Regions from separate parts of the Stenotrophomonas sp. NLF4-10 genome, predicted to be linked through region 4. Evidence: predicted binding sites of a transcription regulator. Region 4 holds the regulator's gene; each other region holds the start of a gene.
What was found. Region 4 encodes FliA, which starts transcription of late flagellar genes. Its sites were predicted from a motif close to TAAAGTTTNNCNNNCNNNGGCCGATAA; they were not measured.

Region 1 (3,212 bases), 360 kb from region 4:
GCTCCTGCATCGAGGTGGTGGCCTTGACGTGCAGGTTGCGGGTTTCGCCGACGAAGGTGTCGATGGCGTCGTCCGGCAGCTCCAGCTCCAGCATCTCGTTGACGCTGTCGTAGGACGCCAGCGCGGCCTTCCAGTCGGCGGTGAAGGTGTCGAACAGCTTGCGCTGCTGGGCGTCGTCGATCAGCTTGGAGTACTGGGCGATGGCCTTGTCGATCTCCCCACGCAGTTCCACGGTGCGCTTGCGCGCGTCGGCCTTCACTTCGTCGCTGGCGCGCACCAGGCTCTGGTAGGAGGTGTTGCGGTATTCGCTGACCAGCGAGTTGAGCTCGCCGGCCAGGCGGATGCTTTCCATCCGCTGCTGCCCGAGGTTCTCGGTGACGCTGTTCAGCGATGACAGCCCGCGGTAGGCAACGACGCCCTGGATGAGCATCACCAACAGGACGACGCCGAAGGTGAGCATCAGCTTCGGCATCAGTTTGAGGTTCTTGATCCACTGCATGGGTGCGTTGTCTCCTGCGGCATTCCCCGGCGAGCTGGGCGGGGGCCAGCGCCGGCCGGGCCGGCGTGGCGAGGTACGGGGGTGCGGGTTACTTGATGTTGGCCAGCTTCAGGTTGGACGGCGAGGTGACCTCGATCTCGGCGCGCGAGGCGTCGCGGGCGATCTTGCCGATCGCGCACACGGTCTTGCCTTCCAGCGTCAGCAGGTCGAAGCTGAAGCTGCCGCGGGCCGAGCCGGGGATGCGCGCCGAGAAGGTGTGGCGCGGGAAGGCGCCGCCCATGTGCAGGAAGGTCGGCTGGCCTTCGGAGCCTTCGGCGTAGCGGGCCTTCTCGACCTTGCCGCAGACCATGCCGTCCTTGCCGACGAAACGGGTGGCGGTTTCCGGCGGGATCATCTCGTCGGCGGCGGCGGCCAGCGAAACGCTTGCCAGCAGGGCCGCGGACATCAGCGAAATGAGGGACTTGGACATCTGTTTTACTCCGGGAGGGTTTGGGTCTGGTTCGTCCGGCCAGGCGCCGGGCACGCGATCCGTATCGGCCGCAACCGTCCGTGCTGAAAGCGGGATGCTTGGAAGTGTGATGCGTTTCGCAGTGCGGTCAGGCGGCGACTTCGTCGCCGGTCGTGATCTGGCCGAGGTCGGCGGTGTCCAGCAGCGTCTCGATGTCGAGCAGGATCAGCATGCGCTCGTCCTGGGTGCCGATGCCGGAGATGAAGCGGGTGTCCACCGCGGCGCCGAACTCCGGCTTGGGGCGGATCTGCTCGGCGCTGAGCGGGATCACGTCCGAGACGCTGTCCACCACGATGCCGACCACCCGGTCCTCCATGTTGAGCACGATCATCACGGTGAAGGCGTCGTAGCGGGCCTGCTCCAGGCGCAGCTTCAGGCGCAGGTCGATGACCGGCACGATGGTGCCGCGCAGGTTGATCACGCCCTTGATGTAGTCCGGCGCGTCGGGCACGCGGGTGACCGCGTCGTAGCCGCGGATCTCCTGCACCTTGAGGATGTCCACGCCGTAGTGCTCGTTGCCGAGGGTGAAGCTGAGGTATTCGCCGCCCGTGCCGGCGGCAGTGGTGGAAGTATCGTTCATGGTGGTTCCTGGTCCTGGCGGGCTGCCGGTGCGGAGAGCTGACACAGCGGATATCGGCCGGGATGGCCGGGACTTTAGGGGCGAATCCCGTAGATGCGGGGCTTGCCCCGCATGAGGCTTTACCGGCAGAGTCCCGTGCCTGTCCCGAAAAGGGATGCAAGCACAAGCCCGGCACCTACGGTGGGTGTGCCGTTCCTTCGGCTCCGCGGGCACGAAGGGCGGGGATTTTCAGCCATCGCCGTTCAGGCGTGCCTTGCGCTCGCGGTCGATGCGGAAGATGTAGCGCTGGATGGCGGCGTCGGCGCCACGCGGCAGCGCCTCGAAGCGCAGCCCCACGCGCTCCTGCTCGACGCCGTTGGCCTGCTTGCGCGTGACCAGGCTGCAGACCACCAGGTTGGTGGTGATCGCGGTGCCGTCGGGCAGTTCCAGCAAGCAGCCGGCATGGCGCTGCTGCAGCTTGAACACCTGCTGCTCGGCCGGCAGCAGCAGGGCGATGCCGCCGGCGCTGATGTCGACCGCGCGCCAGCGCAGCGGCTCGCCGCCGGCCGGGTCGGGGACGCTGCACCACGGCGAGTCGCCGACCGGCGTCTCCAGCCGGTACAGCTCGCGCCGTTGCAGGTGGTAGAGCTCCTCCGGCAGTTCCACCCGGAAGGCGACGTGCCCGCCTTGTTCCTGCTGCTGCGGCTGCTCCACGCGGAAGCGCACCATCACCTTGTCCACCTGCGCGAAGCAGAGCAGGAAGCCGGCGTTGGCGGCGCTGCGGTTGACCGCCGGCATCGGGCTGCCGTCGAGCAGCACGCCGTCCTCGTCCACTTCCAGCACCGCGCTGGGGAAGGACTGCTCGCGCCCGTCCGGGTGCGCGCTGAGGGTGGCGCGCTGGTCGATCAGCGCCTGCATCAGCATGCGAATCTGCCGCCGGTTGCGGACCATGTACTTCTCGTCGGCATACAGGTTGCCGTCGAACGAGGTTTGCGAGGATTCCGTGGGTTCGTGCTCGGACATGATCTCTGGAACAGGTGAAGACAGACACCGGGCAGCGGCGGACCGCGCAGGCCATCAAGGGGTATCGGCGGTTCGGCGTGGCTCTTTAGGGGAGGGCCACGCGGGCTGCCGGTCGGCGTGGTCTAGAACTCCTGCCAGTCGTCGTTGTCGGCGGCCACCGGCTCGATGACCGTGGCTGCCGCGGCGGGTGGAAGAAGGGGGGCGGTTGCCGGTCGTGGCGCCGGCTTCGGGCTTGCCGATGCCGGCGCCGATGCGCTGCGGGTGCGGAACAGGGCCACGGCCTCGGCCAGCTGGTTGGCCTGTTCCTCCATCGAACGGGCGGCGGCAGTGGCTTCCTCGACCAGCGCGGCGTTCTGCTGGGTGGTCTCGTCCATCTGGGTGACGGTCTGGTTGACCTGCTCGATGCCGGCGCTCTGTTCCTGCGAGGCGGCGGAGATCTCGGCCATGATGTCGGTCACCCGCTGCACCGAGGTGACGATCTCGCCCATCGTGCTGCCGGCCTGGTGCACCAGTTGCGAGCCGTCGGCGACCTTGCCGACCGAATCCTCGATCAGGCCCTTGATCTCCTTGGCCGCGCCGGCACTGCGCTGCGCCAGCGTGCGTACCTCGCTGGCGACCACGGC
Region 2 (3,212 bases), 360 kb from region 4:
ACGGGGTGATGGTCGCCGGCACCAACCAGCTGGTGGCCGGCCACATCGACGTGAAGATGCAGATCGTCGAGCTGGCCCAGCGCTACGCCGTCGGCGACTTCAGCCGCGACATGCCGCCGCTGCCGGGCGAGAAGGCCGAGATCACCGAGACGATGGCCACCATCAAGCGCAACCTCACCGCCATCAGCCACGAGATCCGCCAGCTGAGCGGCGCGGCGGCCAACGGCGACTTCAGCCTGCGTGGCGACGAGAGCCGCTTCGAGCACGAGTTCCTCGAAATGGTGCACAACATCAACACCATGATGGAGAGCACCGACCGCAGCTTGGGCGAGGTTTCCACCCTGATGCAGGCCATCGCCCAGGGCGACCTCACCGCACGCATGAACGGCGACTTCCACGGCGTGTTCGCCCGCATGCGCGACGACGCCAACGCCACCGCCGAGCAGCTGACCGACATCGTCGGCCGCATCAAGCAGTCCACCGTGTCGATAAATACTGCTGCCGGCGAGATCGCCTCGGGCAACAACGACCTGTCGCGCCGTACCGAGCAGCAGGCCGCCAACCTGGAGGAAACCGCCGCGTCGATGGAGGAACTGACCTCCACCGTGCGTCAGAACGCCGAGCACGCACGGCAGGCCAACCAGCTTGCGCAGGGCGCGGCCGACGTCGCCTCGCAGGGTGGTCAGGTAGTCGGCCAGGTGGTCACCACCATGTCGGCCATCGAGGCCTCCTCGAAGAAGATCGCCGACATCATCAGCGTCATCGACGGCATCGCCTTCCAGACCAACATCCTCGCATTGAACGCCGCGGTGGAAGCCGCGCGTGCAGGGGAACAAGGCCGCGGCTTCGCGGTGGTCGCCTCGGAGGTGCGCACGCTGGCCCAGCGTTCGGCCGGCGCCGCCAAGGAGATCAAGGAGCTGATCGAGGACTCGGTCGGCAAGGTCAGCGAAGGCTCGCAGCTGGTACACCGCGCCGGCACCACGATGGGCGAGATCGTCAGCTCGGTGCAGCGCGTGACCGACATCATGGCCGAGATTTCGGCGGCTTCGCAGGAACAGAGCGCCGGCATCGAGCAGGTCAACCAGACCGTCACCCAGATGGACGAGACCACCCAGCAGAACGCCGCGCTGGTCGAGGAAGCCACCGCCGCCGCCCGTTCGATGGAAGAGCAGGCCGCGCACCTGGCCGAGGCCGTGGCCCTGTTCCGCCTGGAGGAACAGGAGGACGCACCGGCGCCGGCGCCTGCCGCAAGCGCGGCCAGGCCGGCACCGGCCGTTGCCGAAGCCGCTTCCTTCGACATCCCCGCCAGTACGCGCCCACGCAGCGCAGAAAAGATTCCGGTGCTGGAAGAGGCCGAATCCGACTGGCAGGAATTCTGATCCAACCCACCGAAAACCCCGGCCCCGGCCGGGGTTTTTCTCAACTATCGCCGCCCCCTGCCGATAACGGCTTGGGAAGCTCCCGGTTGCATGCCGTCGGTTGGCCATGCCGCCCTTGCCAACCGCCCCATTGCCCGTCGCCCGCTCCCAAATGAATATCCTCCAATCGCTGTCGCGCGCCCTCGCCAACCTGTCCGTCCAGCGCAAGCTGATCGTGCTGACCCTGCTCAGCGCGATCGGCGTGATCGCCGTCGCCGTCATCGCCGCGCGCTTCCAGTACCTGGACGTCAACAAGACCCGGCAGATCGCGCTGGACATCCGCGTGCAGCTGGCCAACAGCGTGCTCGACAGCTACCGGAAGCAGGCGCAGGACGGCGCGCTGTCGCAGGATGAGGCGCAACGGCAGGCGCTGGCCACGCTCGGCACCCTGCACACGGACGACAACGACAACTACTTCTACGTCCTGGACACCGACAACAGGATGCTGATGCATCCGTTGCGGAAGGACCTGGTCGGGCAGGACCTGAAGGACTACCGCACCGAGCACGGCGACCGCCTGTTCCATGACCAGCTGGAGTCGGTCAGGCACGGCGACGGCTACACCACCTACCACTGGGCCAAGCCCGGGCATGGCGACAAGCCGGTGCTGAAGATGGCCTATGCCCGCATCTACCAGCCGTGGAACTGGGTGGTCGCCACCGGCGTCTACATGGACGACGTGCAGGCCCAGGCATGGCGGTTCACCGGCATCATGACCCTGGCAGGCGGCGTCCTGGTGGTACTGCTGTTCATCCTCGGCTGGTTGATCGGCCAGCGCATCGTCATCCCGCTGCGCCAGGCGACCGCCACCGCCGACGCCATCGCCCGCGGCCGGCTGGACAACGACATCCGCCAGACCTCGCGCGACGAACCCGGCCAGTTGCTGGGCAGCATGCGCCGCATGCAGGAACAGCTGCAGGCGGTGATCGCCGCGCAGCGCGAAATGGAAAGCCGCCATGAAGCCGGCTTCACCAGCTACCGCATGGACGCGGCCGCCTTCCCCGGCGACTACGGGGTGATGGTCACCGGCACCAACCAATTGGTGGCCGGCCACATCGACATGGAAACGCAGGTCATCGAGCTGGCCCAGCGCTACGCCATCGGCGACCTCAGCCGCGACATGCCGCAGCTGCCGGGCGAGAAGGCCGGGATCACCGAGACGATGGCCACCATCAAGCGCAACCTCGGCGCCATCAGCGAAGAGATCAAGCGCCTGAGCGGCGCCGCGGCCGCCGGCGACTTCAGCCAGCGCGGCGACGAAGGCCGCTTCGAGTTCGACTTCCACGACATGGTGCACAACCTCAACACCATGATCGACACCACCGACGGCAACCTGTCGCAGATTTCCACGCTGCTGCAGGCCATCGCCCGCGGCGACCTCACCATACGCATGCAAGGCGATTTCCGTGGCGTATTCGCGACGATGCGCGACAACGCCAACGCCACCGTCGCGCAGCTGACCTCCATCGTCGGCCGCATCCAGGGCGCCGCATCCAGCATCAACACCGCCGCCTCGGAAATCGCGCAGGGCAACAACGACCTGTCGCGCCGTACCGAGCAGCAGGCCGCCAACCTCGAAGAAACCGCCGCCTCGATGGAGGAACTGACCTCCACCGTGCGCCAGAACGCCGAACACGCACGCCAGGCCAACCAGCTGGCGCAGGGCGCGCAGGGCGTGGCCTCGCAGGGCGGCGAGATCGTCGGACAGGTGGTCACCACCATGTCGGCCATCGAGGCCTCCTCGAAGAAGATCGCCGACATCATCAGCGTCATCGACGGCATCGCCTTCCAGAC
Region 3 (3,212 bases), 360 kb from region 4:
GGCGAGAAGGCCGAGATCACCGAGACCATGACCACGATCAAGCGCAACCTGAGCGCGATCAGCCAGGGCATCCGCCAGCTCGGCGATGCCGCCGCCCGCGGCGACTTCAGCCAGCGCGGCGATGCCGATGGCTACCAGTACGACTTCCGCGAGATCATGCTCAGCCTCAACCGGCTGATGCAGACCACCGACGACAACCTCGGCCAGGTTTCCGGCCTGCTGCGGGCCATCGCCAACGGCGACCTGACCTTGCGCATGGAGGGCGACTTCGAGGGGGTGTTCGCGACGATGCGCGACGACGCCAACGCCACCGTCGCACAGCTGACCACCATCGTCGGCCGCATCCAGGGTGCCGCGTCCAGCATCAACACCGCCGCCGGCGAGATCGCCTCGGGCAACAACGACCTGTCGCGCCGCACCGAGCAGCAGGCGGCCAATCTGGAAGAAACCGCCGCCTCGATGGAGGAACTGACCTCCACGGTGCGCCAGAACGCCGAACACGCACGCCAGGCCAACCAGCTGGCGCAGGGCGCGCACGGCGTGGCCTCGCAGGGCGGCGAGATCGTCGGACAGGTGGTCACCACCATGTCGGCCATCGAGGCCTCCTCGAAGAAGATCGCCGACATCATCAGCGTCATCGACGGCATCGCCTTCCAGACCAACATCCTTGCGCTCAACGCTGCGGTGGAAGCCGCGCGCGCCGGCGAACAGGGCCGCGGCTTCGCCGTGGTCGCCAGCGAGGTACGCACGCTGGCCCAGCGTTCGGCCGGCGCCGCCAAGGAGATCAAGGGCCTGATCGAGGATTCGGTCGGCAAGGTCGCCGATGGCTCGCAGCTGGTGCACCAGGCCGGTAGCACGATGGGCGAAATCGTCAGCTCGGTGCAGCGCGTCACCGACATCATGGCCGAGATCTCCGCCGCCTCGCAGGAGCAGAGCGTCGGCATCGAGCAGGTCAACCAGACCGTCACCCAGATGGACGAGACCACCCAGCAGAACGCCGCGCTGGTCGAGGAAGCCACTGCCGCCGCCCGTTCGATGGAAGAACAGGCCGCGCAATTGGCCGAGGCCGTCGCCCTGTTCCGCCTCGCCACCGGGCCGGCCGCCGGCAATACCCGCAAGAACACCGGCAAGGCCAAGGCCGCCGCCAGGCCTGCGCCCGCGCGTCCGGCTCCCGTCCGCAGCATCGAGCCGGTCACGGCCGGCGACGAAGGCTGGCAGGAGTTCTGAACTCCGCGAGCCCCGCCCGGCCTTTCGGCCGGGCACCAGGCCGGCCCGCAGCCTCGCGTGCCGGCATGCAGTGATCGCTCCCGCTCCCCCTACAGATACCGCTGCCGGCGCCGATAACCCGGCAGAATGCTGGACATCCCGTGACCCGGCGATGACAGGATGATGCCATCCCGCACGGCAACGAAGAGGGGACAGCCTGATGAACGGTCATGCGCTTTCGCGCGTCTTCAGCGACATGCCGCTGCGGCGGAAATTCCTGCTGATGCTGGGCATCCTCGCCGCCGGGATCGTGGCCCTGTGCGTGGTCACCGCCAAGCGCAACCATGACGAGCTGATCCACAACGAACGCCAGATGCTGCACACCCGCGTGGAGGCGGCGCTGGCGCTGGCCAACCGCTACGCCGACCGCGCCGAGGCCGGCGAGCTGAGCGACGAGGACGCCCGGCAACAGGCGCTGGCCGCCATCGAATCGCTGCGCAGCGCCAACGGCAGCGACTACCTGTGGGTGAACGACGAACACCCCACCATGCTGATGCACCCGTACCAGACGGCGCTGAACGGCAAGGACCTGACCGACGCCACCAGTACCGACGGCAAGAAGATCTTCGTCGAGATGGTCAAGATGGGGCGCGAGCACGGCGGCGGCTTCATCGACTACACCTGGCCCAAGCCCGGCGTCGATGGCTCGGTGCAGAAAATTTCCTACGTCGGCCTGCACAAGCGCTGGGGCTGGATCATCGGCAGCGGCGAATACACCGACGACATCGCCGCGCGCGCGTGGAGCTTCAGCAAGGTACTGGTCGTGGCCGGCGTGCTGGTGCTGCTGTCGGCACTGCTGTCGTGCTGGTTCATTGCCCGCTCCATCCTGCGCCCGCTGTCCGGCGCGCTCGGCGCGATCCAGGCGGTGTCCCGCGGCGAGCTGGATGCGCGCGTGGACCACCATTCGCGCGACGAGATCGGGCAGATGTACGCCGCCATCGGCGAGATGATCGTGCAGTTGAAGGCGCGCGCCGACCAGGACCGCGCCCGCGCCGCCGAGGACCTGCGCATCCGCACCGCGCTGGACGACGTCACCACCAGCGTGATGATCGCCGACGCCGACCTCACCATCATCTACGCCAACCGCCCGCTGTTCGGGATGCTGGGCAAGGCCGAGCAGGACATCCGCCGCGACCTGCCGCAGTTCGACATGGACAAACTGGTCGGCAGCAGCATCGACATGTTCCACAAGCAGCCCGCGCACCAGCGCAAGCTGCTGGGCGAGCTGCACGGCACCCACAGCGCGCAGATCAACGTGGGCAACCACATCATGCGCCTGATCATCAACCCGGTGACCGACGCCGACGGCAACCGCATCGGCTACGTGGTGGAATGGGACGACCGCACCGCGGAAGTGGAGATCGAGCAGGAGGTCAGCGACATCATCGCCGCGGCCGCCAGCGGCGACCTGTCCGGACGCGTCACCCTGGAAGGCAAGAGCGGCTTCCTGCTGCAGATTTCCGAACAGCTGAACGGCCTGCTGGCGGCCATCGGCAGCAGCGTCGAGCAGGTTTCCGGCGTGTTGCGCGCGCTCTCGCACGGCGACCTCACCGTGCAGATGGAAGGCGACTACCGTGGAGTGTTCGCCGGCATGCGCGACGACGCCAACGCCACGGTCATCCAGCTCACCGGCATCATCGACCGCATCCAGACCGCCGCGTCCAGCATCAACACCGCCGCCGGCGAGATCGCCTCGGGCAACAACGACCTGTCGCGCCGTACCGAGCAACAGGCCGCCAACCTCGAAGAAACCGCCGCCTCGATGGAGGAACTCACTTCCACCGTGCGCCAGAACGCCGAGCATGCCCGGCAGGCCAACCAGCTGGCGCAGGGCGCGCACAGCGTGGCCTCCCAAGGTGGCGAGATCGTCGGCAAGGTCGTCACCACCATGTCGGCCATCGAGGCCTCGTCGAAGAAGATCGCCGACATCATCAGCGTCATCGACG
Region 4 (3,212 bases):
ATTCGTCTTCGTCGATCAGGTCGCCGTCGGCCGCGGCGGCGGCCACCGGGGCGGCGGCCGGGACCGCGTCGACGTCGAACAGGGCGATCAGCGCCGGCGGCGCGTGCTCCGGTTCGGTGCCGGCGGAAACGGCGTCGAGCATGGCCTGCAGCCAGTCCAGCGACTGCTGCGCGGCGTCGAAGTGGTGCGCCTGCAATACCGCCTTGCCCGAGCGCGCCATGCCCAGGGTTTCCTCGGCGGCGTGGCACAGTTCGACCATCGCGTTGATGCCGAGGAAGCCGGCGCCGCCCTTGAGCGTGTGGAAGCCACGGAACACCGCGTTGAGCTGGTCGCCGTCCTGCGGCGCCTGCTCCAGCGTCACCAGCTGCTCGCCGAGGCGGTCCAGAATTTCCTGGGCCTCGAGGATGAAGTCGGCGGCGATGTCCTCGTCGAAGGCGCTCATGGCGTCACAGCCCCAGGTCGGAGAGCAGGTCGTCGGCGTCGTTCTGGGAAACGGCGTGGCGGTCCAGCCCGGTGACGGCGGGGCCGGCCAGGCCGTCGCGGCTCTCGTTTTCCGGCGGCGGCAGGCCGAGCGCGCCGAAGCCCTCGTGCACGCGGCGGACGATGCCGACCACGCGGCGGATGATCTGCCCGGTCAGGTCCTGGTAGCTCTGGGTCAGGGCGATCTCGGTCAGGTTGTGGCGGATGCGGTCCAGCACCTGCTGCTGTTCCTCGGCCGGCAGCGCGCCTTCGTGCAGGTGCGCGGTCAGGGTGCGGCATTCCTCGGCCAGGTCGAGGGTGCGGTGGGTGGCCTTTTCGGTCATCTCCACCACGTGGTCCAGGCGCGCGCAGGCATCGGTCAGCTCGCCGGCCTCGGACGGCAGCGTCGGCAGTTCGCCCAGCGCCTTGCCCAGCTCGCGCGCCAGCCGGCCGAGCCCGGCCACCATCGGTTTCTCGCGCGCCGCGGCAAGGGCGTCAATTTCCCGGCGCCAGCCGGTTTCGTCGCCGCTTTCCAGTGCCGTCAGCGCGTCCTGCAGGCGTTGCGCCAGCAGGGCCCTTTCGTTTGCGGTGCCCGCGGAGGCGTTCATCAGGCGCTGGCCCCCAGCCGCTCGAAGATCTTGCCCAGCTTCTCCTGCAGGGTCTGCGCGGTGAACGGCTTGATGATGTAGCCGTTCACGCCGTTCTGCGCGGCCTCGATGATCTGCTCGCGCTTGGCCTCGGCGGTGACCATCAGCACCGGCAGGGTCTTGAGCCGGACATCGGCGCGGATCGCCTTGAGCAGCTCGATGCCGGTCATCACCGGCATGTTCCAGTCGGTGACCACGAAATCGAACGGCTGGCTGTTGAGCAGCGCCAGCGCGGCGTGACCGTCCTCGGCTTCGGCGGTGTTGGTGAAGCCCAGGTCGCCCAGCAGGTTCTTGACGATGCGCCGCATGGTCGAGAAGTCGTCGACGATCAGGATCCGCATGTTCTTGTTCAAAAGGTGTTCCTCTTCATGGTTCGTCGAGGCCGGCGTCGGCCGCCTCGAAAATCTTCAGCCGGCCGCGCAGGCGCAGCATGGCCTGGCCGTGGATCTGGCAGACGCGCGACTCGCTCACGCCGAGCACCGCGCCGATCTCCTTCAGGTTCAGTTCCTGCTCGTAGTACAGCGACAGCACCAGCTGCTCGCGTTCGGGCAGCACGGCGATGGCCTTGCCCAGCTCCTCGCCGAACTGGCTGCGTTCGAGCATCTGCTGCGGGGTCGGGCCGCCGCTGGTCGGGGTGTCCAGTTCGCCCTGGTCCTCGATGCGCGATTCCAGGCTCAGCACCTGGCCGCGCGCGGCGTCCTCGATCAGCCGCAGGTAGTCCGGCAGCGGCATCTCCATCGCCTCGGCCACTTCGCTGGCGCTGGCGGCGCGGCCGGTTTCCTGCTCCAGCCGGCGGATGGTGGCGGCGGCGTCGCGGGCGCGGCGGTGCACCGAGCGCGGCACCCAGTCGCCACGGCGGATCTCGTCGATCATCGAGCCGCGGATGCGGATCGAGGCATAGGTTTCGAAGGAGGCGCCCTGTTCGGCGTCGTAGCTGCGCGAGGCCTCGATCAGGCCCATCATGCCGGCCTGGATCAGGTCGTCGATCTCGACGCTGGCCGGCAGCCGCGCGGCCAGGTGGTGGGCGATGCGCCGCACCAGGTCCGAGTGGCGGACGATGACGTCGTTGGCGCTGGCGCGCTGCACTTCGCGGTAGTGGGCGGCGGCCGCGGGTTTCATGTGGCCACCCCGCGCTGCTGCAGGATGCGCTCGAGGAAGAACTCGACGCCGCCGCGCGGCTCGGTGGGCGCCTGCCAGCGCGCGGTGCGGCGGGCGATCTCCTGGATGGCCTGCGCCGCCGGCGAGGCCGGGTACAGCTTGACCACCGGCTGCTGGCGCTGCACCGACAGCCGCAGCCAGTCGTCCTGCGGCACGCAGCCCAGGTAGTTCAGCGAGACGTCGGCGAGGAACTTGTCGCAGACCCGCACCAGCTTCTCGTACAGCACGCGGCCCTCGTTGGGGTCGCGCACCATGTTGGCCACCACCTGCATGCGGTCCACGCCGCGCTCGCGCGAAAGCACCTTGATCAGCGCGTAGGCGTCGGTGATGGACGCTGGTTCGTCGCAGACCACCACCACGGTGTCCTGCGCGGCCTGGCAGAAGGTCAGCACGCTGTCGGTGATGCCGGCGGCGGTGTCGATGATCATCACGTCCAAGTCGCGTTCCAGCTCGGAGAACACGTTGACCAGGCCGACGTGCTCGGCCGGCTGCAGCTCGGCCATGTGCCGGCGGCCGGATGCGGCCGGCACCACCAGCACGCCGCCGGGGCCTTCGATGATCACTTCTTCCAGCGTGCAGCGGCCGGCGACCAGGTCGGCCAGGGTGTTCTTCGGCTGCAGGCCGAGGATGACGTCGATGTTGGCCAGGCCCAGGTCGGCGTCCAGCAGCAGGGTGCGCTTGCCCATGCCGGCCAGCGCCACGGCCAGGTTGGCCGAGACGTTGGTCTTGCCCACGCCGCCCTTGCCGCCGGTCACCGCGATGGTGCGCACCGGCCCGGCCGGCTGCAGGCGGGTGGCCGACAGCGGGAAGGCGTTGGTCAGTTTGGCGTATTCACGCGACGGCATCGGTCAACTCCGGAGTACTGCATGGCATATCGGCCGCTCGGCGCAAATCTTCAAGGCGAAGTACCAGATTGGCCGCCGAGGCCCGGTGCAGATCTTCCGGCAC

Region 1: MIC98_RS10880 (chemotaxis protein CheW) is a predicted target of FliA. The motif match lies at 1,638-1,664, and genes of this name have one in related genera.
Region 2: MIC98_RS17060 (methyl-accepting chemotaxis protein) is a predicted target of FliA. The motif match lies at 1,420-1,446, and genes of this name have one in related genera.
Region 3: MIC98_RS10870 (methyl-accepting chemotaxis protein) is a predicted target of FliA. The motif match lies at 1,318-1,344, and genes of this name have one in related genera.

What each region holds. Positions count from the first base shown of each region.
Region 1 covers NZ_JAKSEE010000003.1:2,303,360-2,306,571, reverse strand. The annotation lists gene MIC98_RS10890 (methyl-accepting chemotaxis protein) at 1-499, opposite strand, end outside; gene MIC98_RS10885 (hypothetical protein) at 588-968, opposite strand; gene MIC98_RS10880 (chemotaxis protein CheW) at 1,096-1,587, opposite strand; gene MIC98_RS10875 (flagellar brake protein) at 1,816-2,589, opposite strand; gene MIC98_RS10870 (methyl-accepting chemotaxis protein) at 2,712-3,212, opposite strand, start outside.
Region 2 covers NZ_JAKSEE010000003.1:2,306,947-2,310,158, forward strand. The annotation lists gene MIC98_RS10890 (methyl-accepting chemotaxis protein) at 1-1,379, shown strand, start outside; gene MIC98_RS17060 (methyl-accepting chemotaxis protein) at 1,531-3,212, shown strand, end outside.
Region 3 covers NZ_JAKSEE010000003.1:2,300,068-2,303,279, forward strand. The annotation lists gene MIC98_RS10865 (methyl-accepting chemotaxis protein) at 1-1,227, shown strand, start outside; gene MIC98_RS10870 (methyl-accepting chemotaxis protein) at 1,427-3,212, shown strand, end outside.
Region 4 covers NZ_JAKSEE010000003.1:1,944,891-1,948,102, forward strand. The annotation lists gene MIC98_RS09115 (chemotaxis protein CheA) at 1-442, opposite strand, end outside; gene MIC98_RS09120 (protein phosphatase CheZ) at 447-1,067, opposite strand; gene cheY (chemotaxis response regulator CheY) at 1,067-1,459, opposite strand; gene MIC98_RS09130 (RNA polymerase sigma factor FliA) at 1,473-2,225, opposite strand; gene MIC98_RS09135 (MinD/ParA family protein) at 2,222-3,109, opposite strand; gene flhF (flagellar biosynthesis protein FlhF) at 3,096-3,212, opposite strand, start outside.